4 regions of the Solwaraspora sp. WMMD791 genome follow, and region 1 is predicted to be linked to each of the others. Evidence: riboswitches for the same ligand, from Rfam matches in the RefSeq annotation. Region 1 holds a riboswitch; each other region holds the start of a gene.

The links. Region 1 has a riboswitch for cobalamin ahead of metE (5-methyltetrahydropteroyltriglutamate--homocysteine S-methyltransferase). Riboswitches for the same ligand answer to the same signal wherever they lie in the genome.
Region 2: it holds a riboswitch for cobalamin, as region 1 does, so the genes downstream of both, O7623_RS05515 (CbtB-domain containing protein) here and metE (5-methyltetrahydropteroyltriglutamate--homocysteine S-methyltransferase) in region 1, are expected to answer to the same signal.
Region 3: it holds a riboswitch for cobalamin, as region 1 does, so the genes downstream of both, cobN (cobaltochelatase subunit CobN) here and metE (5-methyltetrahydropteroyltriglutamate--homocysteine S-methyltransferase) in region 1, are expected to answer to the same signal.
Region 4: it holds a riboswitch for cobalamin, as region 1 does, so the genes downstream of both, O7623_RS08185 (ribonucleoside-diphosphate reductase subunit alpha) here and metE (5-methyltetrahydropteroyltriglutamate--homocysteine S-methyltransferase) in region 1, are expected to answer to the same signal.

Annotation. Positions count from the first base shown of each region.
Region 1 is NZ_CP120737.1:751,962-759,478, forward strand. It holds gene O7623_RS03220 (ThuA domain-containing protein) at 1-432, shown strand, start outside; gene O7623_RS03225 (Gfo/Idh/MocA family oxidoreductase) at 402-1,520, shown strand; cobalamin riboswitch at 1,641-1,858, shown strand; gene metE (5-methyltetrahydropteroyltriglutamate--homocysteine S-methyltransferase) at 1,974-4,211, shown strand; gene O7623_RS03235 (hypothetical protein) at 4,820-5,131, shown strand; gene O7623_RS03240 (RNA polymerase sigma factor) at 5,322-6,611, shown strand; gene O7623_RS03245 (hypothetical protein) at 7,297-7,449, shown strand.
Region 2 is NZ_CP120737.1:1,291,867-1,299,383, forward strand. It holds gene O7623_RS05495 (WHG domain-containing protein) at 1-309, shown strand, start outside; gene O7623_RS05500 (cobyrinate a,c-diamide synthase) at 372-1,766, opposite strand; gene cobO (cob(I)yrinic acid a,c-diamide adenosyltransferase) at 1,760-2,362, opposite strand; gene O7623_RS05510 (VWA domain-containing protein) at 2,362-4,365, opposite strand; cobalamin riboswitch at 4,446-4,573, opposite strand; cobalamin riboswitch at 4,686-4,863, shown strand; gene O7623_RS05515 (CbtB-domain containing protein) at 4,895-5,095, shown strand; gene O7623_RS05520 (CbtA family protein) at 5,112-5,870, shown strand; gene O7623_RS05525 (hypothetical protein) at 5,918-6,259, shown strand; gene adhE (bifunctional acetaldehyde-CoA/alcohol dehydrogenase) at 6,442-7,517, opposite strand, start outside.
Region 3 is NZ_CP120737.1:1,272,070-1,279,586, reverse strand. It holds gene cobN (cobaltochelatase subunit CobN) at 1-1,874, opposite strand, end outside; cobalamin riboswitch at 1,931-2,059, opposite strand; gene cobG (precorrin-3B synthase) at 2,177-3,448, shown strand; gene O7623_RS05430 (precorrin-8X methylmutase) at 3,445-4,083, shown strand; gene O7623_RS05425 (precorrin-2 C(20)-methyltransferase) at 4,080-5,603, shown strand; gene O7623_RS05420 (cobalt-precorrin-6A reductase) at 5,591-6,382, opposite strand; gene cobM (precorrin-4 C(11)-methyltransferase) at 6,379-7,122, opposite strand; gene cbiE (precorrin-6y C5,15-methyltransferase (decarboxylating) subunit CbiE) at 7,119-7,517, opposite strand, start outside.
Region 4 is NZ_CP120737.1:1,884,581-1,892,097, reverse strand. It holds gene O7623_RS08195 (MFS transporter) at 11-1,279, shown strand; gene O7623_RS08190 (ribonucleotide-diphosphate reductase subunit beta) at 1,311-2,321, opposite strand; gene O7623_RS08185 (ribonucleoside-diphosphate reductase subunit alpha) at 2,351-4,744, opposite strand; cobalamin riboswitch at 4,880-5,104, opposite strand; gene O7623_RS08180 (PadR family transcriptional regulator) at 5,235-5,864, shown strand; gene O7623_RS08175 (YciI family protein) at 5,962-6,354, shown strand; gene O7623_RS08170 (DUF6596 domain-containing protein) at 6,363-7,517, shown strand, end outside.

The DNA.
Region 1 (7,517 bases):
TCGTTCCGTGCCTGTTCGGACTACCTGCACCTGGTGGGCGGCCAGTTCGCCACCCACCCCGGCATCCAGCCGTGTGACCGCAGCGGCGGCGAGAAGGACAACTTCCTGCCACACTCGATCACGATCACCGACCTGGGCCGGGACCATCCGATCACCGCCGGGATCGAGGACTTCGACCTGGTCACCGAGCAGTACTGGGTGCTGCACGACGATCTGATCGAGGTGCTGGCCACCACCACCCACCCGACGCGGACGTGGCATCCGTGGCACCGTCCGGTCACCTCGCCGGCGATCTGGACCCGCAACTGGGGTGCCGGGCGGATCGTCGTGACGACTCCCGGACACAGCCTCGACGTGCTGGAGCACCCGGGTGTGCGTACCGTCATCGAAAGGGGGATGGTGTGGGCGACCCGCACGGCATCGGCGTCGTAGGTCTCGGGGTCATCTCCCGCGCGTACCTGGACACGCTCGCCGACCATCCAGCCGTGCGCGTCGTCGCGGTGGCCGACCTGGACGCGGCCCGGGCCGTCGCCGCCGCCGCCAGGATCCCGGGCGCCGAGGCGGTGAGCGTCGAGCGACTGCTGCACCACCCCGACGTGGCGACGGTGCTCAACCTGACGATCCCGGCGGCACACGAAGAGATCTCGGGCGCGGCGATCACCGCCGGCCGCAACGTCTACGTCGAGAAGCCGCTCACCGTCACGTTCCCACAGGGCCGGTCGATCATCGACCGGGCCGCGTCGGCCGGCGTCCACGTCGGGTGCGCGCCGGACACCGTCCTGGGCACCGGTACGCAGACCGCCCGCGCGGCGATCGACGGTGGACTGATCGGGCGCCCGCTCTCCGCGTCGGCCGTCATGGTCACCCCGGGGCACGAGCGCTGGCACCCCGAACCCGACTTCTACTACGCCCCGGGCGGCGGTCCGCTGATGGACATGGGGCCGTACTACATCTCGGCGCTGATCCACCTGCTCGGTCCGGTCCGGGCGGTGATCGGGGCGGCCAGCCGGCTGCGCGACGCCCGGGTCATCGGTTCGGGACCTCGCCTCGGGCAGCGGATTCCGGTCGAGGTGCCCACCCACGTGACCGGTGTGCTGGAACACGTGGGTGGTGCCCTGACCACCCTCACGACCAGCTTCGACGGTGTCGCGACGACGGCCGCGCCGATCGAGGTGCACGGGGAGGACGGCACCCTCGCCGTACCCGATCCGAACACCTTCGACGGCGAGGTCCGCCACCTCGCGCTCGACGGCCCCGGCTGGCGCGCCCTCGCACCACGGGCCGGTTACGTCGCCGCCGCCCGGGGGATCGGGCTGATCGACCTGATCCGGGCTGACCAGACGTGTCCGCCACGGGCCAGCGGCGAGCTCGCGCTGCACGTACTCGACATCATGACCGCGCTGCTCCGGTCGGCTGCCGAGGGCCGGCGGATCGAGTTGACGACGGCGGTCGACCGTCCGATGCCTGTCCCGTTCACCCCGGCCGAGGACTGGCTGTCAGCCCCGTCGTCCGGGCACTGAGGACGCTGGCGCCGCTGGTGGTGCGGGGCAGGTGGTCAACCGGGGACCGCCGGTGTCGGTTCTGCGGGTGTCGAGGGGTCGGTTCTGAGCTGAGGGTGTCGAGGGCGACGCCCGGCCCGTACGATGGCGGGCGGTGCTGGTTCGTTCCATCCCGCAGGCCGGGGTGGGGCGTCGTAAGAGGGAACCCGGTGCGAGTCCGGGACTGCCCCGCAGCGGTGAGTGGGAACGACCGCCGTCAACGAAGCACTGGACCGCAAGGTCCGGGAAGCGACGGCCAGTAGGCGACCGACGTGTCACGCCCGCGAGTCCGAAGACCTGCCAGCGCTGCGTACACCGCCCGGTGTGCGCCGCCGGCGGCCTCTCGGGAGGGTCTGGGCGGAAGTCGGTGCCGTGCCGCGACCTGCCTTCCTCCCCTCCCGTGTCCGTCGGGCACTTCGAGGGAAGGACCCATTGGTGACCACCGCATTCGGCCAGAGCACTGTGCTCGGCTATCCGCGCATCGGCGCGAATCGCGAGTTGAAGAGGGCTGTCGAGGCGTACTGGGCCGGCGGCATCGACGCCGCGTCGTTGGAGGAGATCGCTGCTGGGCTGCGGGCCGAGGTCTGGCGGACGTTGGCCGACGCCCGACTCGGCGCGATCCCGTCGAACACGTTCTCCTACTACGACCACATGCTCGACACCGCTGTCGCCGTCGGCGCGGTCCCCGCCCGGTTCGCCCGGCTCGGGCTCGGTGAGTTGGACACCTACTTCGCGATGGCACGCGGGGTCGACGCCGAGCCGGCGTTGGAGCTGACGAAGTGGTTCGACACGAACTATCACTACCTGGTGCCGGAGATCGACCCGGGCCTCGCCTTCCGGGCGAACCCGGCCAAGGCACTGGGCGAGTACGCCGAAGCCCGTCGACTGGGCATCACCACCCGGCCTGTGCTGGTCGGGCCGGCCACGTTCCTGCTGTTGGCCAAGGGGGACGATCCGTTCGCCCGCCTGGACGAGCTGGTCGAGGTGTACGCCGAGATCCTCGCCGCGCTGGCGGCGGCGGGCGCGGCCTGGGTGCAGCTGGACGAACCGGCGTACGTGGCCGACCGCACCGCGGCCGAGGTCGACGCGCTGCGCCGCGTCTACGACCGGCTCGGGGCTGCCACCCATCGGCCGAGGATCTTCGTGGCCACCTACTTCGGGGAACTCGGCGACGCCCTGCCCGCCCTGCTGGACACCCCGGTGGAGGCTGTCGGGCTGGACCTGGTGGCCGGGCCGGGCAACCTCGACCGGCTCGCCGCCGCCGGTCCGCTGCGCGGCCGGACGGTCGTGGCCGGTCTGGTGGACGGGCGGAACGTCTGGCGTACGGACCTGCGTGCCGCCTACGCCGTGGGGGCGGCCGTCGCCGGGCTTGCCGATCACGTCGCTGTCGCCAGCTCCTGCTCCCTGCTGCACGTCCCGGTGGATCTCTCGGTCGAGGTCGGACTCGACCCGGAGCTGTCCACCCGGCTGGCGTTCGCTCGGCAGAAGGTCGACGAGGTGGTCCTGCTCGGCAGGGCGGTGCGCGACGGCGTCGCCACCCTGCCCGCGCCGCTGCCGGAGGCTCCGGGCGGGTGGCGGCACGACGACGTACGTGCCCGGCTGGCCGCTCTCGGCCCCGCCGACCGTCGACGTGGCGACTACTCGGATCGGGCTGCCGCGCAGCAGCGGCGGCTGGGCCTGCCGGAGTTGCCGACCACCACGATCGGTTCGTTCCCGCAGACCGACGAGTTGCGTAGGGCCCGCGCCGCACACCGTGCCGGCCGCCTCGACGACGCCGGCTATGCCCAGCGGATGCGCGCCGAGATCGCACATGTCGTCGGGCTGCAGGAGCAGCTGGGTCTGGACGTGCTGGTGCACGGCGAACCCGAACGCAACGACATGGTGCAGTACTTCGGCGAACAGTTGACCGGCTTCGCCGCCACGGAGCACGGCTGGGTCCAGTCGTACGGCTCCCGGTGTGTCCGCCCGCCGATCATCTACGGCGACGTGGTCCGCAGAGCGCCGATGACTGTCGACTGGTCCACCTACGCCCAGTCGCTCACCAGCAGGCCGGTCAAGGGGATGCTGACCGGTCCGGTGACGATCCTGGCCTGGTCGTTCGTCCGTACCGACCAGCCGTTGGCGGAGACCGCCGACCAGGTCGCGCTGGCCCTTCGCGACGAGTGCCAGGATCTGGAGGCCGCCGGGATCCGGGTGATCCAGGTCGACGAGCCGGCGCTGCGGGAGACCTTGCCGCCGCGTCGGGCCGACCAGCAGGCGTACCTGGACTGGGCGGTCGGGGCGTTCCGGCTGGCCACCAGCGGCGTCGCCGACGATACCCAGATCCACACCCATCTGTGCTACTCCGAGTTCGGCGAGGTGATCACCGCGATCGACGCCCTCGACGCGGACGTGACCAGCATCGAGGCGTCCCGGTCGAAGATGGAGGTCCTCGACGACCTTGCCGCGATCGGTTACCGGCGCGGTGTCGGACCGGGGGTGTGGGACATCCACTCGCCCCGGGTGCCGGCCCTCGGTGAGGTCGTCGAGGCGCTGCGTCGGGCGGGCGCGGCGGTGCCGGCCGGGCGGTTGTGGGTCAACCCGGACTGCGGTCTGAAGACCCGCGGCTACGCCGAGGTCGAGGCGTCGCTGCGGCATCTGGTCGCCGCCGCTGGCCAGCTGCGCGGGAACTGACGAGATCGGTGCCTGGGCGGACACCGCACAGGTGTCCGCCCAGGCCAGTGACCTCGGCGCACCGCACGGGCGCTAGTTGCAGACATGCTGCAATAGCAAGAGATCGGCATCGACAGGGGAGGGTTCGATGAACACTTCGGCTCGTTCGGCGGACGGCATCACCGATGGCGACCTCGTCACCCGATATCGTCGCGGTAGCGTTCCTACTTCCACCCCTTGACACCCGGTCGGAGCCAGCAAACGCGAAGCGAGGCCACCAAATGGATAGTGGATTCGTCGAGGCGATCCTGTTTACCGTGCAGGTCGTCGGCAACGTACTCGCCGCCTACTCTCTGGTCGTCGTTGGCATCAAGGGACGGGTTCCGTCGAGCCGGCCAATCTGGAGAGCCGCAGCGACCATGTCACGTCCAGCGTTCGCGGCGTACTTCGGTGGACCCGGCCTCTCGGTCAGTGTCCTGACGAACGACAGGTTGGATGCCTCTTGACCAACCAGTGCTGGTGTCCGAGGGGCAGCACAACCAAGACCCAACCAGGTCCGACGCCGCCGACGTCGATCCAGTTGATCTGGCGGCTGATCACGGCGGCGTTTCGGTCTCGACACCTTCACGGTGCCCATCGGCAGCTATCGCGAGCTGTTCGCCCTCGTGGCGGTCCGCCCGCGGATGTATCTGATGCGCGACGACCTCCCCACCTCGGTCGCCTACGTCGAGGGCTGCGATCAGGGCAACGCCCGCTCGCTGCTGGGCGGCTTCCGCGAGTGGCTCGTCACCCAGGCCGGCCGTGGCGACAACCTCGTGTGGTGGGCGCTTGTTTTCGAACTCGCTCTGCCGGAGTTGGCCGTCGACCCCGGGAACCTCACGCCCGAGAACGACATGGTGGCCAAGCAGACCCTGTTCCGGCTGCTGGACGAGTTTCCCTAATTGCGCGTTGAGTACGACGTCCTGTCTCGCATTCACGTACGCACCAGCAGTGGCGCGGCCGCGCGGACCGAGAACGGGCCACGGCCTCCCGGTAACCCGCCCGCCCGGTGGCACCTGCGGTGTGTAGCCCGGCCTTGTCCGGATCCGTGCCAGTTGTCATTATGGCGGGAGTTCGGGAGAAAGGAACTTCATGGGGCGGCCGACCATCTTGGGCCCGGAGGACCAGGAGGACATCGTCCGTGCGTTCCGGGAGGAGTCGGGACGAGTCGTCGCGGCGCTGATCCGGCTGACCGGTGACTGGGACCTGGCCGAGGACTGCACCCAGGACGCCTTTGTGGAGGCACTGCGTACCTGGCCCGAATCCGGGGTGCCGCGCCGTCCTGGCGCCTGGCTCATGACGGTGGCCCGCAACCGGGCCTACGACCGGTTGCGGCGCGCGACCACGGAGAGCAGCAAGCTGCGGGAGCTCGCCGCCCTGGCCGTTGACACCGGCTCCGACGACGCCGACGACGCGGGGGCAGAGATCCAGGACGATCGTCTTCGCCTCATGTTCACCTGCTGCCATCCGGCGCTGCCGCTGGAGGCCAGGGTGGCGCTCACCCTGCGTACTTTGGCGGGCCTGACGACCGCGGAGATCGCCCGCGCGTTCCTGTTGCCCGTGCCGACCATGGCCAAGCGCCTGGTCCGTGCGAAGCGGAAGATCGCCAACGCGGCGATACCCTTCCGGGTGCCGCCGCCGAACCTGCTGCCGGAGCGTACGTCTGGGGTGCTGGCGGTGCTCTACCTGTTGTTCAACGAGGGCTACGCGTCGTCCGGCGGCGCGGAGCTGGCCCGTGACGGGCTGTGCATGGACGCGATCCGGCTGACCCGGGCGCTGGTCGGGTTGTTGCCCGGCGAGCCCGAGGCGGCCGGGCTGCTCGCACTCATGCTCTTGCAGCACTCCCGGCGCCGGGCGCGGGTCGACGCCGACGGTGACCTGATCACCCTGGAGAACCAGGACCGTTCGCTCTGGGACCGGGTGGAGATCGACGAGGCGATCGGCCTACTAGACGGGCTGGGCAGCCAGCGGATCGGCCCATACCAGGTCCAAGCCGCCATCGCGGCCTGTCACGCCGAGGCGGCCTGTGCCGCGGACACCGACTGGGCGCGGATAGTCGCCCTGTACGGACGCCTCGCAGAGCTGACCCCCTCACCGGTGGTGGCGCTGAACCGGGCGGTCGCGGTAGCCATGGTCGATGGCCCGGAGACGGCCCTGCGGCTGGTCGATGACCTGGACGACTCCGGCCAGCTGCGCGACTATCACTTGTTGCCGGCGCTGCGCGCCGACCTACTGCGCCGCCTCGGCCGCCGGGGAGACGCCGCCGCGAGTTACCGGCGTGCGCTCGGGCTCACCGGCAATGAGGCTGAGCGCCGTTACCTGAGCCGTCGGATGGACGAGATGACCAGGGCCGGGACGGGGGCGTGGACGCCTGGCCCCTGAGCGCCGGCATGCCGCCGATGGCCCCGCCGATCGGCACCGGGGCGGCGCGCATCGCGCCCCATGAATGGTTGATGGCGTTGGCGGGCGGGGGAGAAGCCGCCTTCTGCGCAGTGTCGAAGATGACCCGCTGGTACGGCCCGGCACATGATGAGGCGGCGGCCTGTCACGGGCACACCGCACTCGGCGTGGACGCGCCCCGTTCCCGCCATTCGCGATATCGAAGAAACTGTGCCGATGCCTGACGCTGTCGAGCTCATCATCCCCAACAGCGCCGAGTACCACCAGCGCAATTCCGCCCTGCGGCTGACCGGCGACGAGCGGGCGGGCGTGGTCCGTTTCTGCGGTACACCGATGCACGCCGACGGGCTGCTGCGGTATCGGGGATGTCGAGAAGGACCTTGCCGTGTCGGCGCATTTCATGCTGTCGGTCCCCGATGGAACGACCGACGAGGCGCACATCCGCCCCGCCTTCCGCCGGCTCGGCGACGCCGGCGTCCGGGCGTACCCGACCAGGCATCCGCGCCCTCGGCCCCGGGCCCGGTCAGCGCGGTGGTCATGGCGGCGCCTACTGCCGCCGGGCGCAGGACTTGGTCTCGGAGATCCACGACAGCATCCACGCGACCACCCACGGCCGCTATTGACCCACGGGCGGAGAAACCCAGACCGCAGGGGCGACGTCGTTTCCGTGACCGGCAACCGGCTGAGCCTGCTCGCCCTCTACCCCTACGCCCGTCCGGACCTGTTCCCGCGCTTCGACGAGGAGGCCCGCTCCGGGTCCGTTCCGGGATGGGCGGATCCAGTTGTCCATTTGCGGGCTCCGCGTTCGTCGTTCTCCTGAATACCCACGATCTCCGAACTGGAGGACCGGTGACAGGTCAGTACACGTGCAGCGTCATCATTCCGAAC
Region 2 (7,517 bases), 540 kb from region 1:
GCGCTGATGCGGGCCAGTCGCGGCTACGTCCGCCGGCACCCGGCCCGCTGGGCGGCGATGCCCGCCGACCCGCTGAGCCAGCCGGCCACGGCCGCCGCCGGCACCCGGCTGCTGGAGGTGTTCCTCGCCGTACTGCGCGGGTACGGGCTGGACCCGGCCACGACGGTCCACGCCACCCGCTGCCTGCGAGCGACCGTGCACGGCTTCGTCGCGCTGGAGGTCGCCGGCGGCTTCGGCCTTCCGGAGGACCTGGAGCAGACGTACGACCGGCTCATCGCCATGGTCGTCGCGAGCCTGCCGCGCGGCTGAGCGGGGCCCTCGTTGCCGTTCCACACGGGGCCGATGCCCGGCCCGGTGGCGACCGGGCCGCGTCACCGACGGCGCGCGGCGGCGACCAGCCGGGCCGCGATCTGCGGCCGCGCCGCCCAGTGCAGATGCAGGTACGACGCGTGCACCCCGGCGGCCACGAAACCCTCCGGCGCGCCCCCACGCCATCCCCACGCCGCCGTCACGCCGGCTCGCGGCGTCACCTCGGTTCGGTGGAACTCGTGTCCGGTCAGCCGGCTGCCGACCGGCACCGCGACGTTGTCGGTCAACGCCACCGCGTCGCGGTAGCCGAGGGTCAGCCGGGGCGTCATCCGGGCGTCCGCCGGCAGCACCCCGCACATCGGAGCACCATCGAGGGTGCGGCACAACCACAGCAGACCGGCACATTCGGCGACGACCGGTGCTCCGCTGGCGGCGACCGCCGCCACCTGCGAGCGCAACCCGGCGTTGGCGGTCAGCTCACCGGCGTACACCTCGGGGAAGCCACCGCCGACGACCAGCGCCGCCGTGCCGGCGGGCAGTCGCTCGTCGCGGACCGGATCGACGGTACGCACCTCGGCGCCGGCCGCTGTCAGCAGCTCCACGGTCTCCGGGTAGCCGAAGCTGAACGCCGGGCCGGCGGCGACCGCGACGACCGGCCGGTGACCGGCCGGGACCGGCTGCCCGCCGGCACCCGACCCGGCACCACCGTCGGGGTCGGCGACACGGACGGCCGCTGTCGGGGACCATACGTCGGACGCCAGCATGGGTGCGCGGCGCGCCACCGCCGCCACGGCGTCCAGGTCCACCGACGCGGCGACCAGTGCCGCCAACGCCTCGACCGAGGCGCGCGCCTCGACGGTGCGTTCGACCGCCGGCACCAGACCCAGGTGCCGCGACGGGGTGTCGACCGACGGCTGTCGACGCAGCACCCCGAGCACCGGGGTGCCGACCTCCTCACAGGCGTCCCGCAGGACCTGCGCGTGCCGGTCGGAGCCGACCCGGTTGAGGATCACCCCGGCGATGTGGACCTGACCGAACGACCGGAAGCCGTGCACCAGGGCGGCCACCGACCGGCTCTGCCCGGCCGCGTCGACGACCAGCAGCACGGGCGCGGCCAGCAGCGCGGCGACGTGCGCGGTGGAGCCGACGTCACCGGCGCCCACCCGGCCGTCGTAGAGGCCCATCACGCCTTCGATCACGGCCAGGTCGACGCCGGCGGCACCATGGGCGAACAACGGCGCGACGAGGTCCTCGCCGACCAGCACCGGATCCAGGTTGCGGCCCGGCCGACCGGCGGCGAGCGCGTGGTAGCCGGGATCGATGTAGTCCGGGCCGACCTTGAACCCGGCGACCCGGACCCCGCGGGCGGCGAAGGCGGCGAGCAGCCCCGTGGCCACCGTCGTCTTGCCGTGGCCGGATCCGGGGGCGGCGATCACCACCCGGGGTACGGCTACCACTCGATGCCCTGCTGGCCCTTGCGCCCGGCGTCCATCGGATGCTTGACCTTGGTCATCTCGGTCACCAGGTCGGCGAGGTCGATCAGCTCCGGTGCGGCGTTGCGCCCGGTGATCACCACATGCTGGCTGCCCGGCCGCTCCCGCAGCACCGACACCACCTCGGCGACGTCGATCCACCCCCAGGTCATCGGATAGGTGAACTCGTCCAGCACGTAGAACCGGTACGCCTCGGCGGCCAGGTCCCGACGGATCTGCGCCCAGCCCTCGGCGGCCTCGGCGGCGTGGTCGCGCTCCGCGCCGGGGCGCTGGATCCAGGACCAGCCCTCCCCCATCTTGTGCCAGGTCACCGGTGCCCCACGGCCCGACTCACCGAGGGTACGCAGGGCCGCCTCCTCGCCTACCTTCCACTTCGGAGACTTGACGAACTGGTAGACGACCACCGGCCAGCCGGCCGACCAGGCCCGCAGCGCCATGCCGAACGCCGCCGTCGACTTGCCCTTACCTGGCCCGGTGTGCACCGCAAGCACCGGCTGGCGACGCCGGGCCCGGGTGGTCAGCCCGTCGTCGGGGACATGTTCCGGTCTCCCCTGTGGCATCAGGCAGCCCTCCGCCGGTCGTGGACACCCGGACCCGTCGCCGACAACGCGGCCAGCGGCAGCCACTGTGCGGTGAAGCCGGCGGCGAGCCGGCGCGCCAGCCCGAGCCGCACCGGGCCGGCCTCGCAGTCGAGCACCACCATCGGGGTGCCGGCGAGCAACGGCGCCAGCGTCATCGGGTCCGGGCCGCTGGTCGCCCGCCCGTCGGTGACCAGCAGGACCAGCGGCCGGCGACGCGGATCCCGGCGGCGCTCGGCGGTGACGGTGGCCGCGGCGACGCGCAACCCGGCGGCGATCGGGGTACGCCCCCCGGTGCGCAGCTGCGCCAACCGGGTGACGGCGACCCCGTGGCTGCTGGTCGGCGGCAGGACCAGGTCGGCACCGGCGCCCCGGAAGGTGATCATCCCGACCCGGTCGCGCCGGTGGTACGCGTCGCGCAGCAACGACAGCACGGCGGTCTTGACCACGCTCATCCGGTGCCGTGCCGCCATCGAACCCGAGGCGTCGACCACGAACAGGATCAGGTTCGCCTCCGTGCCGACGAAGCGGGCCTGACGCAGGTCGGCGGAGACGATCCGCCGGCCACCACGCGACGCGGTGGCGCGTACCGTCGCCGGCAGATGCACGGCCGATACCCGCCCGGTCGGTGCCGTGGCGCCCACCACCCTGCCCCGGTCCGCGTGGGCGGCCGACCGCCGGCCGGGCGTGCCGCCATCGCCGAGTCCGGGCAGCCGCAGCGTCCGGGGCCGGTACGCCGGACCGGCCGCCGCCGGCGCCGGACCGGCCTCCGCCGAACCGTCCGGGCCGGTAGCCGAACCACCGGCGCTGTCGTCGTCGCGGCGGGCACCCTCCTGACCGTCGCGGCGCTGACCGTCACGGCCGTCACCGCGGCCGTCGCCCGCCTGCGGTGGAGGTCCGTCCGCGCTGGTCGGCGGCCTACCGTCCGGCGGTGCGGGAGGTCCCGGGGGCGGTGCGGGGTCCGGGTCGTCGTCGGGACACTCGTCACGCAACACCTCGTCGAGACGCTGTGCGTCGGCACCGGGCGGATCCAGCGGATCCCGTCGCCGCCGGTGCGGCAGGGCCAGCCGGGCGGCGTCGGCGACCTCCGCGGCCGTGACCGCCGGCAGGCCACGCCAGGCGGCCAGGGCCACGGCGGCACGGGCCATCACGATGTCCGCCCGCAGCCCGTCCACCTGGTACGCGAGGCAGATCCGGGCGATCCGGTCGATCTCGGCGTCCGGTAGGGTCACCGCCGGCAGGGCGGCCCGTGCCGCGCGTACCCGTCGTGCGAGTTGATCGTCGGCGGACCGCCAGTGGGCCGCGAAGGCCGCCGGGTCGGCCTCGTAGGCCAGCCGGCGGCGGACCACCTCGGCCCGGTCGGCCACCTCGGTCGGCGCGGTCACCGACACGACCAGGCCGAAGCGGTCCAGCAGCTGCGGACGCGGCTCCCCCTCCTCCGGGTTCATCGTGCCGACCAGCAGGAACCGGGCGGCGTGGCTGACCGACACCCCGTCGCGTTCGACGTGTGCGCGGCCCATCGCCGCCGCGTCCAGCAGCAGGTCGACCAGGTGGTCCGGCAGCAGGTTGACCTCGTCGACATAGAGCAGGCCACGGTGGGCGGCGGCGAGCAGTCCCGGCTCGTACGCCTTCACCCCGGCGCTGAGCACCCGCTGGATGTCCAAGGTCCCGACCACCCGGTCCTCGGTGGCCCCGACCGGCAACTCGACCAGGGCCGCCGGCCCGCCCCGGGCGGTGATCGGCGCGGTGTGCGGGCCGTCCGGGCAGGTCGGGTCGACGGCGATCGGATCGCAGCCGAACCGGCAGCCGGCGACCCGGTCGACCGGCGGCAGCAGGCCGGCCAGGGCCCGGACCATCGTCGACTTCGCGGTGCCCTTCTCGCCACGGATCAGCACCCCGCCGATACCGGGGTGCGCCGCCGCCAGCAGCAGGGCCTGCCGCAACTCGGGCAGGCCCACGATGGCGGTGAACGGGTACGCCGTCATACCGGGCACCAACTGGTGCGCATGGTGAATCCCTTCCGCGGGTGTCCACGCCCGCGTGCCGGTGGACCAGGGAGCGGCCGGAGTCTCCTGGCTGCCGGATCGACACCACGTCCCGAGCCTTCCCGCCGTCGTGGCAGTGGCTGTCTCATGGGGACGTGACTCCCCGGTCACAGTGGCGGGACCGCCCCGGATTCGCACCGGGTTCCTCCGCGTACCGCTCGTGCCGGCCATGCTCCCCTACCGCGAGCGCCACCGTCAATGTGGCGCCGCTCCCTGCGCTGGTCGTGGCGGTGGGCATTGTCCGGCCGGGCGAACCGGCGGTACGCTGCGCGAGCCACGGTGTTCGGGAAGCCGGTGTGATTCCGGCGTGGTCCTCGCCACTGTGACCGGGGAGTGTCCGTTCCACCACGCCACTGGGCCGACGACAACGGCTTGGGAAGGCGGGACGGCCGCGACGATCCGGGAGCCAGGAGACCGGCCGTGGCACGCACCGCATCGCCACGAGGCATGGACGAGAGGATCACCTGGCATGACTGCACCTTCTGTCGGCGGCGAGGTCACCACCCCCGCCATCCGCGTACCGCTGGCCGGCTGGCTGCTGGCCGCCGTCGCGGCGGTCGTCATCTACCTGGTCGCGCAGGACAACGGACTGGTGCTGGCCGGCGCCGCCGAGTTCGTGCACGAGTTCACCCACGACGGCCGGCACGCCCTCGGCGTCCCGTGCCACTGAGCGGGGGTCGGCTCCGATGAGCGGCTACCCGTTCGGCACCGTACTGCGTCGTGGTCTGCTCGCCGGGCTCGCCGCCGGGGTGGCCGCAGCGGCGGCGGCCCTGCTGATCGTCGAACCCCGGATCGAATCGGCGCTGGTCGTCGAGGAGGGCCGGGCCACGCCGGGCGGCGGCGGACACGGCCACGAGGAGGAACTGGTCAGCCGTGGCGTGCAGATCCTCGGTGGACTGGTCGCGACCGTCGCGGTCGCGGTCTGCCTGGCCGTGATCGTCGCCGTGGTCTTCGGGGCCACCCGGCACCTGCTGCCCGGCCGCGACGACTTCCGCCGGGTCGGACTGCTGGCCGGGCTCGGCTTCGTCGTGGTGGCGTTGCTGCCGGCCATCCGTTTCCCGGCGAACCCGCCCGGCGTCGGTGACCCCGACACCGTCAACCAACGCACCGGCCAGTACCTATCGTTCATCGTCGCGGCGGCGGCGGTCACCTGGCTGGCCCTGCTGGTGCACCGGCGGCTGGCCGCCTGGTCACGGCCGACGCCGTACCGGGCCGTGGCCGCGACCGTCGTCGCCGTCGTCGGCTACACGCTGCTGCTGACGCTCTGGCCGGCGACCGCTGTCGAGGTGCCGGGAGACGTACCGGCGGCGCTGCTGTGGGAGTTCCGTCTGGCGTCGCTGGCGCAGCTCGCCACGATGTGGACGGTCCTCGGGGTGGTGTTCGGGCTGCTGCTCACCCCGGCCCGGGCCGACCACCGGCGGCCGATCACCGCCGACGTCGCGTGACGGAGGGCGCCGACGCCGCGCGTACACCACTGGGGCAGTCGGCCCGGATGACGGTCTGCCGGGGGTGCTGCTGCGGCACCCGGCGCAAGCACCCCGACGTCGACCACGACCGCCAGCTCGACGTTCTACGGACGGCCGGACCAGTACAGGTGTCGGACTGCCTCAACGCCTGCGAACGGTCCAACGTGGTCGTGGTACGGCCGGCACCCCTGGGCCGCCTGCTCGGGGCCCGGCCGGTCTGGCTCGGCGGGGTGCTCGAGGACGCGACGTCGTCCGCCGTCGCGCGGTGGGTCACCGCCGGCGGACCGGGGCTGGCCGCGCCACCCGACCAACTCACCGGGCTGCGCTTCGCCGCACCCCGGTGGGGGAAGCCCACACCACCGTCCTGACGACGACGCACCGATGGCAGCCGGCCACAGTGCCGGCGGCCGACCGCCGTCTGGCACCGGCAAGCTCCACCGCGAACTGGTTGCATGATTGTGCAACCGCCCGGGATTGCGGACTTCCCGACGACGGCACGGCTGTGGGCCGGGACACCGCGCGGTGTCCCGGCCCGACGGACGGCGGACAGTCAGCCCTGTTCGCTGCCCGCGTCGACACCGGTGCCCGGGCCGGCGTCAGTGTCCGGGCCGGCGTCGGCCTTGCCGTAGTAGGCGGCCCGCATGAGCTGCTGCATGTCGTCGAGCATCGGCATCCGAGGGTTGGCCGGCGCGCACTGGTCCTCGTACGCGTTGACCGCCTGCTGCGGCAGGCTCGCCAGGAACGACGCCTCGTCGACCCCGACGGCCTGGAACGACGGCTCGATGCCGACGGCGTCGCGCAACCGTTCGACGGCGGCCGCGTACGACTCCACGCCTTCGGCGGGGGTGGCCGCCGGCCGGCCGAGCATCCGGGCGATCTCCTGGAACCGTTCCGGAGCCCGGTAGTTCTCGTACTTCGGCCAACCGGACAGCTTGCCAGGTCGCGCCCCGTTGTACCGGATCACGTGCGGCATCAGGATCGCGTTGGTCCGACCGTGGGCGATGTGGAACGTCGCGCCGAGGGTGTGCGACATGGCGTGCACGATGCCGAGGAAGGCGTTGCCGAACGCCATCCCGGCGATCGTCCCGGCGTTGTGCATCTTCTCCCGGGCCTCGGGGTCGGCGGCGCCGTGCCGCACCGCCCGCTCCAGGTGGGCGAAGATCAGCCGGATCGCCTGCAGGGCGAGCCCGTCGGTGTAGTCGTTGGCGTACACCGACACGAACGACTCGGTGGCGTGGGTCAGCGCGTCGAAGCCGCTGTCGGCGGTGACCACCGGTGGCAGGTCGGCGGCGAGCACCGGGTCGATGATCGCCACGTTCGGGGTGAGCGCGTAGTCGGCCAGCGGGTACTTCTTGCCGGTCACCGTGTCGGTGATCACCGCGAACGGGGTGACCTCGGCCCCGGTCCCCGACGTCGTCGGGATGCAGACCAGCTTGGCCAACTCGCCCGGCGCCGGGAAGGTGAACGCTCGCTTGCGGATGTCGAAGAACTTCTCCCGCATGTCGGCGAAGACCACCCCGGGGTGCTCGTAGCGCAACCACATCACCTTGGCCGCGTCCATCACCGAACCGCCGCCGAGGGCGATGATGGTGTCCGGGCGGAAGTGACGCATCTGCTCGGCACCAG
Region 3 (7,517 bases), 520 kb from region 1:
GCGGCCTGGATCAGCGTCCAGATCTGCGCCCGGATCGCCGGCAGTTTCGCCGGGTCCAGGGCGGCGATGTTCGCGTGCTCGTCGAGCAGCTGCTCCAGCCGGGCGATGTCGCCGTAACTGTCCGCCCGAGCCATCGGCGGCACCAGATGGTCGATCAGGGTGGCGTGCGCCCGCCGTTTGGCCTGGGTGCCCTCGCCGGGGTCGTTGACCAGGAACGGGTAGATCAGTGGCAGATCACCGAGGGCGGCGTCCGGCCCGCAGGCGGCGCTGAGCCCGACCGTCTTGCCCGGTAGCCACTCCAGGTTGCCGTGCTTGCCGACGTGCACCACGGCGTGCGCGCCGAAGCCGTGCTCCAGCCACCGGTACGCGGCCAGGTAGTGGTGGCTCGGCGGCAGATCCGGGTCGTGGTAGATGGCCACCGGGTTGGCCCCGAAGCCGCGCGGCGGCTGCACCAGCAGCACGATGTTGCCGGTACGCAGCGCGGCCAGCACGATCTCGCCGTCCGGATCCCGGGACCGGTCGACGTACAGCTCGCCCGGCGGCGGACCCCAGTGCCGTTCGACCTGTTCGCGCAGCTGCGCCGGGAACTCGGCGTACCAGCGACGGTAGTCGGCGGCCGGGATGCGCACCGGGTTGCCCGTCAGCTGCTCCTCGGTCAGCCAGTCCGGGTCCTGCCCGCCGGCGGCGATGAGCGCGTGCATCAACGCGTCGCCGTCGCCGTCGGTCAGCCCCGGCAGCGCGTCGGGGCCGTCGTGCGGCCCGACGTCGTAACCGGCGTCGCGCAACGTCCCCAGCAGCGCCAGCACACTGGCGGGGGTGTCGAGCCCGACCGCGTTGCCGATCCGGGCGTGCTTCGTCGGGTACGCCGACAGCAGCACGGCGATCCGTTTGTCGCCGGCCGCGACGTGCCGCAGCGCGCCGTGGCGGACCGCGATCCCGGCCACCCGGGCGGCCCGCTGCGGGTCGGCGACGTAGACCGACAGTCCGTCGGCGTCGATCTCCTTGAACGAGAACGGCACGGTGATCAGCCGGCCGTCGAACTCGGGGATGGCCACCTGGGTCGCCGCGTCCAACGGGGACAGCCCGTCGTCGGTGGCCGCCCAGGTCTGCCGGGAGCTGGTCAGGCAGAGTCCCTGCAGGATCGGCACGTCCAGCTCGGCGAGGGCGCCCACGTCCCAGGCGTCGTCGTCGCCCCCGGCGCCGGCGGTCGCCGGTCGGGTCCCGCCGGCAGCCAGCACCGTCACCACCAGGGCATCGGCCTGACGCAGGGTGACCAGCAGCTGTGGGTCGGCCGAGCGCAGCGAGGCGCAGTAGACCGGCAGCGCCCGGCCGCCGGCGGCGTCGACCGCGTCGCACAGCGCGTGCACGAAGCCGGTGTTGCCGGCCAGGTGATGTGCCCGGTAGTAGAGCACCGCCACGGTCGGCCGGCCCGGTCCGTTCGGCGCGCTCGGGCGCTCCGACACGCCCCACTCCGGGGCCGGCTGTGGCGCGGCGAAGCCGTGCCCGGTGAGCAGCACCGTGTCGGACAGGAAACGGTGCAGTTCGGCGAGGTTGGCCGGTCCACCGTGGGCCAGATAGGCGTGGGCCTCGGCGGCCACTCCGGCCGGTACGGTGGAGAGCTCCATCAGGGCGGCGTCGGGCGCCTGTTCGCCGCTGAGCACCACCACGGGGGGTCCGGTGGCCAGCAGCGCGTCCAGCCCGTCCGGCCAGGCCCGGCGGCCGCCGAGCAGCCGGACCACCACGAGGTCGACGCCGGTCAGCAGGGGCGTGAGGTCGTCGACCGACAGCCGGGCCGGGTTCGCCAGGCGCCACTCGGCACCGCTGGCCCGTCCACTCAGCAAATCAGTATCTGAAGTGGACAGAAGTAGCATCATCGGACGCCTGGTCCTCCCTCGGGGTCCGCGCCCCGGGTCGTCGGTCGCGGCGACCGGAGTCTCCTGGCTCCCGGATCGAGGCTCGCCCCGGCCTTCCCGCCCCGTGGATCGGGGCCGTGGCCGTCGGTGGGGTCCGCTCCCCGGTGACAGTGGCGGGACCGCGCCGGAATCACACCGGCTTCCTCCACGTGCCGCCGCAGCTGGCTACCGACCACTGTCACGACCCGTGGACGTTTCGTCAAGGTGTGATCTATTCGCCGCGAGGGCGTCGCCCGCCGGTGGCAGCCCGTAGTATCCGCCGCGTGCCCGCCTCGCCGTCGCCGCCCGTCCGGGGCGGCCCCGACGCCTGCCCCGGAGCGCTGCAGCTGCATCCGGCCGCTGACGGTCTGCTGGCCCGGGTCCGCTGCCCCGGTGGGCTGCTCACCACCGGCCAGCTGACCACACTGGCCGCAGCCGCCCGTGACCTCGGCGACGGGCACCTGGAGCTGACCAGCCGGGCGAACCTGCAGTTGCGGGGGGTGGCCGCCGACGCAGCCGGGGTACTCGCCGGCAGGCTGAGCGCGGCCGGGCTGCTGCCCGCACCCGGACACGACCGGGCCCGCAACATCCTCGGCGCTCCGCTTGCCGGTGTGGACAGCACTCCCCGGTGGGACGTCGCGGCGCAGGTCCGCGCCCTCGACACGGCGATCTGCGCACAGCCGGACCTGGCCCGGCTGTCCGGCCGGTTCCTGTTCGCCGTCGACGACGGCCGGGGCGCCACCGTCGCGGCGCGCCCCGACGTGGGCCTGCTGCCCCGCGCGGACGGCCGGGTCGGGATCTGGCTCGCCGGGGTCGACCACGGCCTACGGACCGCGCCGACCGACGCGGTCCGGGTGGCGGTCGCCGCCGCCCGGATCTTCCTCGCCGACGGACGGGCCGTGGCCGGCAGGATCTGGCGCATCGGTGACCTGGCCGCTGCCGAACTGGCCCGGATCGTCGCGGCGCTCGCCACCACGCCGGGGGTGCACCGGACGCTGGCGGCCGATCCGCCGCCGGCACCGCGACAGCCCGGCGTACCACCGGTGGGCGTGCTGCGCCGCCCCGACGGTGACCACGCGCTCGCGCTCGCCGTACCGCTGGGCCGGCTCACCGCCGCGCAGGCCGACCTGCTCGCCGCCGCCGCCCCACAGCTGCGGATCACCCCGTGGCGGGCGGTGGTGCTTCCCCGGCTCACCGACGCACCGGGCTGGGCGCACCGGCTGCACCGCGCGGGCCTCGGCACCGAACCCGGGTCGCCGTGGCTCGGTGTCACCGCCTGCGCGGGCCGGCCCGGCTGCGCCCGGTCCCGGGCCGACGTGCGGGCCGACGCGGCAGCGACGCATGCCACGCGGCCGACCCCGACCGGCGGCGGCGGGTACCTGCCGGTGCACTGGATCGGCTGCGAACGCGGCTGCGGCACCCCGGCGGGACCGGTGCTGCGGGTGCTCGCCACCGGCGACGGCTACCAGGTGAGCGCGCCCGGCCGACCCACCGTCCACGTCCCGCCAGGGGCGGCGCTGGCCGCCGCCGTCCGTACCGCACGCGAGGAGCCGTGATGGACCACGTCCGCGACGGGGCCGAGATCTACCGGCAGTCGTTCGCCACCATCCGCGCCGAGGCCGATCTGAGCCGGCTCACCGCCGAACAGGCCCGGGTCGCCGTCCGGATGATCCACGCCTGCGGGATGGTCGACCTGGTCGACGACCTGGTCTTCTCGCCGCAGGTGGTGGCGGCGGCCCGGGCAGCGCTGCGCGCCGGAGCGCCGATCCTCTGTGACGCCACGATGGTGGCCGCCGGGGTCACCCGACGCCGGCTGCCGGCCGCCAACCCGGTGCTGTGCACCCTGACCGACCACCGGGTGCCCGCGCTGGCGGACAAGCTCGGCACCACCCGCAGCGCCGCCGCCGTCGAGTTGTGGGTCGACCACCTCGACGGCGCGGTGGTGGCCGTCGGCAACGCGCCGACCGCGCTGTTCCGGCTGCTGGAGCTGGTCGACGCCGGCGCCGGCCGGCCGGCGGCGGTGCTCGGCGTACCGGTCGGCTTCATCGGCGCGGCCGAGTCCAAACAGGCCCTGATCGACCACGGTGGACTGGAACACCTGGTGGTCCGGGGCCGGCGCGGCGGCAGCGCGATGGCCGCGGCCGCGCTCAACGCGATCGCCAGCGACGACGAGGGACAGGTGGGGCATTGAGCACGCGGCGCGACGGACCGGGTCGACTGTACGGCGTGGGCGTCGGCCCCGGTGACCCGGAACTGGTCACCGTGAAGGCGGCACGACTGATCACCGCCGCCGACGTGATCGTGCACCACAGCGCCCGGCACGGCCGCAGCGTCGCCCGGTCCATCGCCGAGCCGTACCTGCGCGCCGGACAGATCGAGGAGGCGCTGGTCTACCCGGTGACCACCGAGCGCAGCACCCACCCCGGCGGCTACCGGGCGGCGCTGGACGAGTTCTACGCCGACTGCGCCCGGCGGCTCGCCGCCCACCTCGACGCCGGTCGGACCGTGGTCGTGCTCGCCGAGGGCGACCCGCTGTTCTACGGCTCCTACATGCACCTGCACAAGCGGCTGGCCGACCGGTACCCGACCGAGGTGGTGCCCGGGGTCACCTCGATGAGCGGGGCGGCCGCCGCGCTCGGCCGGCCGCTGGTCGAGGCCGACGAGGTGCTGACCGTCCTGCCGGGCACCCTCGACGGCGGGGAACTGACCCGACGGCTGGCCGACACCGACGCGGCCGCCGTACTCAAGCTGGGTCGGACCTTCCCGGCGGTCCGCGACGCGTTGACCGCCGCCGGCCGCCTCGACGACGCCTGGTACGTCGAGCGGGCCAGCACCGGTGGGCAACGCGTCGCGCCGCTGGCCGACGTCGACCCGGCGACGGTGCCGTACTTCTCTCTCGCGCTGCTGGCCAGCCGACGCGGCGGCACCGTCCCGTCGAGCCCCGCCGAGCCGGAGCGGCCGGCCCGGGGCGAGGTGGTGGTGGTCGGCCTCGGACCGGCCGGCCGGGACTGGATCACCCCGCAGGCCCAGGCCGCCCTCGCGGCCGCCGACGACCTGGTCGGCTACGGACCGTATCTGGACCGGGTGCCGGCCAACCCCCGGCAACGCCGGCATCCGTCGGACAACCAGGTCGAGGCCAAGCGGGCCGCGCACGCGCTGCAGTTGGCGGCCGACGGCGCCCGGGTCGCGGTGGTCTCCTCCGGCGATCCCGGGGTGTTCGCGATGGCCACGGCGGTGCTGGAGGTCGCCGCCGAGCCCCGCTGGAAGGACGTACCGGTCCGGGTGCTGCCCGGCGTGACCGCCGCCCAGGCGGTGGCCAGCCGGGTCGGGGCACCACTCGGGCACGACTACTGCGTGCTGTCGTTGTCGGACCGGCTCAAGCCCTGGCCGGTGATCGAGCGGCGGCTGCTCGCCGCCGCCCGCGCCGATCTGGTGATCGCGATCTACAACCCGGCGTCGCGCAGCCGGACCTGGCAGCTGGCCAGGGCCCGGGATCTGCTGCTGGAGCACCGGTCGGCGCACACCCCGGTGGTGCTGGGCCGCGACGTCGGCGGCCCGGGCGAACGCGTCGACGTGGTGGCGTTGGCCGATCTGGATCCGGCCACGGTCGACATGCGGACCCTGCTGATCGTCGGTTCGTCGGCGACCCAGGTCAGCCATGGCACAGCCGCGACGCCGGTGGTGTTCACCCCACGGCACTACCCGGGCTGAGCACCGGTCGCCGCGGGAAGGTCGGCCAGCCAGGTCAGGGCGGATTCGACGTCGGCGACCGTCGGCGCGGGTGGCGCGGCGGCCCGGTCGACCATCAGCACCGGCAGTCCGAGTTCGCGGGCGGCGACCAGTTTGGCGTACGTCTCGTCGCCGCCACTGTCCTTGGTCACCAGGACGTCGATGGCGTGCGTACGCATCAGCGCCCGCTCACCATCCACCGTGTACGGACCACGGTCGAGTAGCAGCACCCGGTCGGCCGGCAGCGGCGGCTGCGGCGGGTCCACCGTACGGATCAGGAAGAAGATCCCGGCCAGCGGGGCGAAGGCGGCCAGGCTCTGCCGTCCGGTGGTGAGCATCGCCCGGGTGCCCAGCCGGGGCAGGGTGGCGGCGGCCGCGCCCAGGTCCGGCACCCGGTGCCAGACGTCGCCCGCACCGGCGACCCAGCCGGGGCGGCGCAGCACCAGCAGCGGCGTGCGGGTCCGCGCGCAGGCCCGCACGGCCGAGGCGGAGATCCGGGTGGCGAACGGGTGGGTGGCGTCCACCACCGCGCCAATGCGTTCGACCCGCAGCCAGCGGGCCAGCCCGTCCGGTCCGCCGAAGCCACCGACGCGGGTCTCGCCGTGCGGCAGCCGGGGCCGGGCGACCCGACCGGCCAGCGAGGTCACCACCCGCGCCGCCGGGTCGGCCGCCAACGCGGCGGCGAGCTGACGGGCCTGGGTGGTGCCGCCGAGAATGAGCACCCGGGGACCACCGGCCGGGCCGGGCCGGTGACCGGTCACCGCCGGCACCGGTCGGCGCTGTACAGGTGGCTGTCGGGGAAACCGGCGGCGGTGAGTACCGCGCCGACGACGATCACGGCGGTACGGACGATGCCGGCGGCGTGCACGGCGGCGGCGATGTCGGCCAGGGTGCCGCGCAACACCACCTCGTCGGGCCGGCTGGCCCGCGCCACCACCGCCACCGGACAGTCCGCGCCGTAGTGCGGCACCAGGTCGGCGACGACCGCGTCGATCCGCTGCACCGCCAGGTGCAGCACCAGGGTCGCCCGGCTGGCGCCGAGGACGGCCAGCTCCTCACCGGGGGGCATCGGGGTCGACCTGGCCGACACGCGGGTCAGGATCACCGTCTGCCCGACCTCGGGAACGGTCAACTCCCGGCCGAGCGCGGCGGCCGCGGCGGCGAACGCCGGCACCCCCGGCACGATGCGGTACGGCACCCCGGCCGCCGCCAACCGGCGGATCTGCTCGGCGACGGCGCTGAACACCGACGGGTCACCGGAGTGCAGCCGGGCCACGTCGTGCCCGGCCGCGTGCGCGTCGACCATCTCGGTGACGATCTCGTCGAGGGTCAGGCGGGCCGTGTCGACCAGCCGGACGTCGGCTGGGCAGTGGGCGAGCAGTGCGGTCGGTACGAGGCTGCCGGCGTACAGACAGACCGGGCTGGTCGCGATGACCTCGCGGCCACGGACGGTGATCAGATCGGCGGCACCGGGGCCGGCCCCGACGAAGTGGACGGTCATCGGCGGTGCACCACCCACTGGGTGACCGGCATCGCCGGGCGCCAACCGGTGAAGCCGCCGACCGGCGCGGCCCGACTGATCGCGATCCGGGTGAGGTCCCCGCCGTGGCGGGCGTACCAGTCGGCGAGGAGCACCTCGGACTCCATGGTGACCGCGTTGGCGACCAGCCGCCCACCCGGCCGCAGCGCCGCCCAGGCGGATTCGAGCAGCCCGGTGGCGGTCACCCCGCCGCCGACGAAGACCGCGTCCGGTGGCGGTAGTCCGGCCAGCGCGGCCGGGGCGTCGGCGACGAGGACCCGCACCCCTGGTACGCCGAGCGCGGCAGCGTTGCTGGTGATCCGCTCGGCGCGCCGAGGGTGCCGTTCGACGGCGATCGCGCGGCATTGCGGGTGCAC
Region 4 (7,517 bases), 1.1 Mb from region 1:
GCGTGGCCGGATGATCTCCCGTGGCGCCACCGTCGTGCCCGAGCCGGGCACCCTGCCACGGCCGCAGATCCCGCTGCTGCTCGGGGCGGTCTTCCTGGTCTTCCTCGGCCAGATGTCACTGAACCCGATCATCGCTCCGCTGTCGCGCCAGATCGGCCTCGCCGAATGGCAGGTCGGCGTGATGATCAGCGTCTCCGCCCTGATGATGGTCGTCACCAGCCAGATGTGGGGGCGGCGCAGTCAGTCCTGGGGCCGTAAACCGGTGCTGGTCGCGGCGCTCGCCCTGGCCACCACGACGACGGCCCTGTTCGCGCTGCTCGCCGACCTCGGCATGCGCGGCATCGTCACCGGCACCGCGTTGTTCCTGCTCTTCGTCGTGTTCCGGGGCGTCGGCTTCGGTACCGCCATCGCGGCGGTGGCACCCACCGCCCAGGCGTACATCGCCGACGTCACCCCCGACCCGGCGGCCCGGGTGCGCGGCATGGCCGGGATCGGCGCGGTCCAGGGCGTCGCGATGGTCGCCGGTGCCCTCGTCGGCGGCCTGCTGGCCGGGTTCGGGCTGATGGCGCCGTTGCTGGCGGTTCCGGCGCTGCTCGCCGTCGGGCTGACCGCCGTCGCGGTACGGCTGCGCCGGCAGACCCGTACCGAACTGATCGCCGCACCGGCCCGGATCAGCCCGTGGGACGCGCGGGTGTGGCCGTACCTGCTGACCGGGCTCGGCATGTTCACCGCGCTCGGGTTCGTCCAGGTGGTCAGCGGCTTCCTCGTCCAGGACCGGTTCGGCCTCGACGCCGAGACCACCGGGCTGCTCACCGGCGGCGCGCTGCTGGCCGCCGGGGCCGGGATGGTGTTCGCCCAGACGGTGGTGGTGCCGCGCAGCGGCTGGCGGCCCGCGCTGCTGCTACGGGTCGGTTGCCTGGTGGCGCTGATCGGCTTCGTGCTGCTCGTCCCCGACACCCACCGGGCCGTGCTGATCGCCGCGATGGCGCTGATCGGCCTCGGCCTCGGCGTCGCCATGCCCGGCTACGTCGCCGGACCGACGCTCGCCGTCGACCGGAACGAACAGGGCGGCCTCGCCGGGCTGATCGGTGTCACCAACGGGCTGACCTTCGTCCTGGCGCCGACCGCCAGCACCGCCCTGTACGCGGTCTGGGCGCCGCTGCCGGTGCTGGTCGGCGCGGTGCTGATGGCCGCAGTGAGCACCTTCGTGCTGACCTATCCGGGATTCCGACGCGGCCGGGCCGGCGTACCGCAGCCGGTGGGCCGGCCGGTCGGATGACCGACCTGGACCCACCGGCCGCGCGGACCGCTCAGAACTCCTCGTCGAAGCTCACCGCCCCGCTCACCCCCACCTGGTACGCGGAGACCCGGCGCTCGAAGAAGTTCGACAACTCCTGCACGTCCTGCAGCTCCATGAACGCGAACGGGTTGGTCGATCCGTAGAGCGGGGCGATGCCCAGTTGGGCGAGCCGGCGGTCGGCGACGTGCTGCAGGTACTGGCGCATGTCGGCCAGCGACAGCCCGGGCACGCCCCGGCCGAGCAGGTCCTCGGCGAACTGGGCCTCGGCGTCGACTGCTTCGGCGAGCATCTGGCGGACCTGTTCGGCCATTTCGTCGTCGAACAGGTCCGGCTCCTCCCGCCGGACCGTGTCGACCACGTCGAAGGCGAACGCCATGTGCATCGACTCGTCGCGGAACACCCAGTTGGTGCCGGAGGCGAGGCCGTGCAGCAGCCCCCGGGACCGCAGGAAGTACACGTAGGCGAAGGCCCCGTAGAAGAACAGCCCTTCGATGCAGGCGGCGAAGCAGATCAGGTTGAGCAGGAAGGCCCGACGGTCGTCGCGGGTCCGCAGCTCGCGCAGCCCGAAGAGGGAGTCGATCCAGCGGAAGCAGAAGTCGGCCTTGCGCTTGATCGACGGAATGTTGTCGATCGCGGCGAACGCGGCGGACCGCTCCTGCTCGTCCGGGACGTAGGTGTCCAGCAGGTTCAGGTAGAACTGGACGTGCACCGCCTCCTCGAACAGTTGCCGGGACAGGTAGAGCCGCCCCTCCGGGCTGTTGACGTGCTGGTACAGGTTGAGCACCAGGTTGTTGGCGACGATCGTGTCCCCGGTGGCGAAGAAGGCGACCAGTCGGCTGACCAGGTGCCGTTCGGCCGGGCTGAGCCGGTCCAGGTCGGCCAGGTCGGAGTGCAGGTCCACCTCCTCCACCGTCCAGGTGTTGCGGATGGCGTCGCGGTAGCGGTCGAAGAAGTGCGGGTAGCGCATCGGCCGCAGGGTCAGGTTCATCCCCGGGTCGAGCAGCATCGGGTTCGGTGTCATCGTGGTCTCCAACGGGTGGACGCGGGGCGTCACTGGCAGGCGTCGCAGGACTCGGGGTTCTCCAGGGAGCAGGCCACCGCCTCGGCGTCGACCGGCGCGACGGAGACCGTGGCCTGCTGGATCCGGGTCGCCGGGCGCGACCGCAGGTAGTAGGTGGTCTTGAGGCCGGACTGCCAGGCGTACCGGTACATCGAGGACAGCTTCCCGATCGTCGGTGCGGCCATGAACAGGTTCAACGACTGGCTCTGGTCGATGTACGGCGCACGGGCGGCGGCCAGGTCGATCAGCGCCCGCTGCGGCAGCTCCCAGGCGGTACGGAACAGCCGCCGTACCTCGGCCGGGATGGCGCTGATCTGCTGGACCGACCCCTCGGCCCGGGTGATCTGCTCACGGACCGCCGCCGTCCACAGCCCGGCCGCCTTCAGCCGCCCCACCAGGGCGGTGTTGACCTGCAGGAACTCCCCGGACAGGGTTTCGCGTTTGAACAGGTTGGACACCTGCGGCTCGATACATTCGTAGCAGCCGGCGATCGAGGCGATGGTCGCCGTCGGGGCGATGGCCACCAGCAGCGAGTTGCGCAGCCCGTGCTCGGCGACCTGTCGGCGCAGCGCCGCCCAGCGCTCGGTCTGGGTCGGCTCGGCGCCCCACAGGTCCGGGTGCAGTTGCCCGCGCGCCGCCCGGGTCTGCGGGTACGCCGGGTGCGGCCCGTACTGTTGCGCCAACCCGGCGGAGGTCTCCAGCGCGGTCAGGTAGATCTCCTCGGCGATCCGGGTGGACAGCTCCCGGGCGGGTGCCGAGTCGAACGGCAGGCCGAGGGCGAAGAACACGTCCTGCAGCCCCATCATGCCCAGGCCGATCGGGCGCCAGCGCGGGTTGGACGCCGCGGCCTGCGTACTCGGGTAGTAGTTGATGTCGATGACCCGGTCGAGGAAGACGACGGCGGTGCGGACCGTGTCGCGCAGCCGCGCCCAGTCCACGTCGGCGGCCGTGGCCCCGGCCGCGGTCGAGGTCGCAGCTGCGGTCAGGTGGGCACCGAGGTTGATCGAGCCCAGGTTGCACACGGCGGTCTCGGCGTCCGAGGAGACCTCGACGATCTCGGTGCACAGGTTGGACAGGTGCACCACGTTGCCCGGTTCCCCGGTCTGGTTGCACAGCAGGTTGGACCGGTCCTTGAAGGTCATCCAGCCGTTGCCGGTCTGCGCCAGGGTGCGCATCATCCGCCCGTACAGGTCGCGGGCGGGAACCTGGCGCACGGCGAGCCCGGCGGCCTCGGCGGCCCGGTACGCGGTGTCGAACTCGGCGCCGTACAGGTCGGGCAGGTGCGGTACGTCGGCCGGGTTGAACAGCGACCACGTCGCGTCGGCGTCGACCCGGCGCATGAACTCGTCGCAGATCCAGTTGGCCAGGTTGAGGTTGTGGGTGCGGCGGGCGTCTTCGCCGGTGTTGTCCCGCAGCTCCAGGAACTCCTCGATGTCGGCGTGCCAGGGCTCCAGGTAGACGCAGGCCGCGCCCTTGCGCCGGCCGCCCTGATTGACGGCGGCGACCGAGGCGTCCAGGGTGCGCAGCCACGGCACGATCCCGTTGGACAGCCCGTTGGTGCCCCGGATCAGCGCACCCCGTGAGCGCACCCGGGACCAGGAGATGCCGATCCCGCCGGCGTACTTGGACAGCTTCGCCACCTGGGCGTACCGGTCGTAGATCGAGTCGAGTTCGTCGCGGGGGGAGTCGACCAGGAAGCACGACGACATCTGGGTGTGCCGGGTGCCGGAGTTGAACAACGTCGGCGAGCTGGGCAGGTACGCCAGCGACGACATCAGTCGGTAGAAGTCGACCGCCTCGGCCGGGGTGTCGGACAGTCCGCAGGCCACCCGCAGCAGCCAGTACTGCGGGGTCTCCACCACCTGTCGGTTGGTGGGATGGCGCAGCAGGTACCGGTCGGAGACGGTCCGCAGCCCGAAGTACTCGAACCGGTCGTCGGCGGTCGGGTCGACGGCGGCGTCCAGGACGGCGGCGTGCGTGGCGACGAAGCGGGCGGTCCGGTCGCCGATCAGCCCGTGGCGGTGGCCGAGCCGGATGGCCTGACTGAACGAGTCGATGCCCTGCTGACGGACCTGCGCGGTGACCGAGGCGGCCAGTAGCCGGGCGGCCAGCCGGGAGTACTGCGGGTCCGCACCGATCAGGTCGGCGGCGGTGCGGATCAGCAGTTGCGTCACCTCGGCCGTGGTGACTCCGTCGTAGAGGCCGCTGACGGCCCGGTCGGCGACCCGGCGCGGGTCGACGTCGGTGAGCCCGTCGGCGTGGCGCCGTACCGCGGCGTGCAGCCGGTCGGGGTCGACCGGGGTGGCGTGGCCGTCCTGGTCGCGGACCCGGACCGGGCCGGGTGTGCCCGCCGACGGGGTCGCCGTGGGGTAGGTGATGGTCACCTGTGCTGCCTCCTGGCTCTGCTCGTGGCAGGCCGGCGGGCAGCACGGACGTCTGGGCGCACGCGGTGGTCACCCGACGCGCGCGGCGCAGCCGTCGACCGTCCCGCGCGGCCTCGGACCACCGGGTACGCACACGGCGTACCCGGCACAACGGGCAGGTCTTCGGACTCGTGGGCGTGACCGGGTCGAGGCGACTCGGTCTCCTACTGGCCGTCGCTTCCCAGGCGCGGTACGCGCCCAGTGCGTGATGACGGCGGTCGTTCCCACTCACCGCTGCGGGGCAGTCCCGGATTCCCACCGGGTTCCCTGTTGCCTCGGCCGGGCTGGCTGCCCGGCCGAACCAGTTGCGTCAGGGACTATATCTGGTGTGCCGTCCCGACCGACACACCAGATGTCGTTGTCGGCGTGTCGTTGCTCTCATTACGAAGCGGGTTGTCGGCGATCTGTTCCCGATATATCGTGGATGCATCAACGAATATCGGAGGCAGATGTGAGACACCACCACCACGACACAGCGGGCGGGTCGCCCGGTTGGCGGCGGGCCGGCGGGCGACGCGGCTTCGGACCGTTCGGCCCCGGCTTCGGCTTCGGCCCCGGCGGTCCCGGCTTCGGGCCGGGTGGCCCGGGTTCCGGCCCCGGCGGCTGGGGCAGGGGTGGTCGCGGCGGCCGGGGACGCCGCCGGCCGAACGTGCGGGCCGCCGTCCTGGCCCTGCTCGTCGAGGGCCCGATGCACGGCTACGAGATGATCCAGGAGCTCGACTCCCGCACCGGCGGGGTCTGGCGGCCCAGCCCCGGCTCGATCTACCCCACCCTGCAACTACTGGAGGACGAGGGCCTGATCGTCGGCACCGCCGAAGGCTCCGGCGGTGGGCGCAAGCGCTACGCGCTCACCGACGCCGCCCGCCCCGAGGCCGAGCAGGCCGCGCAGGCCGCGCCCTGGACCGAGCTGGCGCCGGAGACCGTCGACAGCTGGCATGACGTGCGCGAATCGGGTATGCAGACGATGCACGCGCTGCGGCACGTGATGCTCAACGGCACCGCGGAGCAGCGGGAGCGGGCGGTCCAGGTGCTCGACGAGACCCGACGCAAGCTCTACGCCATCCTGGCCGACTCCGAGTAGTCGGCGGGTCGCCGCAGGTTGCGGCGGGACCCGGTCGGCCGGTCCGGCCAGAAACTCCCGGCTCCGCTGTCGACGCGGCGCCCCGCCGATCGTCGTCATGACGTACGGCAACGCCACTACCAGCGAGGAGCCCGACGTGAAGTACATGCTGCTGTTCGTCAGCCCACCGACCGACGACCCGAACCACATCGAGCCGCAGTGCACGGTCGAGGACTGGATCGCCTACGACAAGCAGATGAAGGACGCCGGCATCTGGGTCAGCGGCAACGCCCTGGCGGACCTGACCACCTGCACCTCGGTCAAGGTCGAGGCGGACGGTCAGCGGATCGTCACCGACGGTCCGTTCGCCGAGAGCCGCGAGGTGCTCGGCGGCTACGACATCATCGACGTACCGGACCTGGACGTCGCGCTGGACTGGGCGGCCCGCTCGCCCGGTGCCCGGGACGGGGGGTCGGTGCAGGTGCGTCCGGTCGCCGACTTCGGGATGTGACCGGCCGGATGACCGGTGCCGAGTCGGCCGACGACCCCGCCGGGCCGGGGCGGGGCACCGATCCGGAAACGGTACGGACCTCGGTGGCGGCCGTGTTCCGCGAGGAGCACGGCCGGCTGCTCGCCACCCTGGTGCGCCGCTTCGGTGACCTGCACCTGGCCGAGGAGGTGGCAGCCGAGGCCGTCGAGGCGGCTCTGACGCACTGGCCGGTCTCCGGCGTGCCGACCCGCCCCGGGGCGTGGCTGCTGACCACCGCGCGGCGTCGCGCGGTGGACCGGATCCGCCGCGACCGGACGCTGGCGCTGCGGCTGGCGGTACTGCAGGCCGAGGCGGACCGGGCCGACCCGGCACCGGCCGCCGATGTCGATCCCGACCTGCCCGACGACCGGCTCGCGCTCTTCTTCACCTGCGCCCACCCCGCGTTGCCCGCGCCGGACCGGGTGGCGCTGACCCTGCGCCACCTCGGCGGGCTGACCACCGCCGAGGTGGCCCGGGCCTTCCTCGTGCCGGAGGCGACGATGGCCCAGCGGATCGTCCGGGCGAAACGCAAGATCCGGGACGCGCGGATTCCGTTCCGGGTGCCCGGTGTCGACGAGTTGCCGCAGCGGCTCCCCGGCGTCCTGCAGGCGGTGTACTCGATCTTCACCGAGGGCTACGCGGCGAGCTCCGGTCCGCACCTGCAGCGCCTCGACCTGGCTGAGGAGGCCGTCCGGCTGGCCCGCATCCTGCACCGGTTGCTCCCGACCCAACGGGAGACCGCCGGCCTGCTCGGTCTGCTGCTGCTGGTCCACGCCCGCCGGCATACCCGGACCGGACCGGACGGGGCACTGGTGCTCCTCGACGAGCAGGACCGGCGGCGGTGGGACCGACCGATGATCGCCGAAGGTCGTGCGTTGGCCCGTGCGGCGTTGACCGGCGGCCCGCCCGGACCGTACGGGCTGCAGGCCGCGATCGCCGCGCTGCACGACGAGGCCGCCGACGTCGCCGGGACCGACTGGCCGCAGATCGTCGCCCTGTACGACGTACTGGCGCGGATCGCGCCCTCGCCGGTGGTCGACCTGAACCGGGCGGTGGCGGTGGCCATGCGCGACGGCCCGGCCGCCGGGCTGGCCATCCTCGACGAGCTGGCCGCCGATCCGCGGCTGCGGTCGCACCACCCGTTC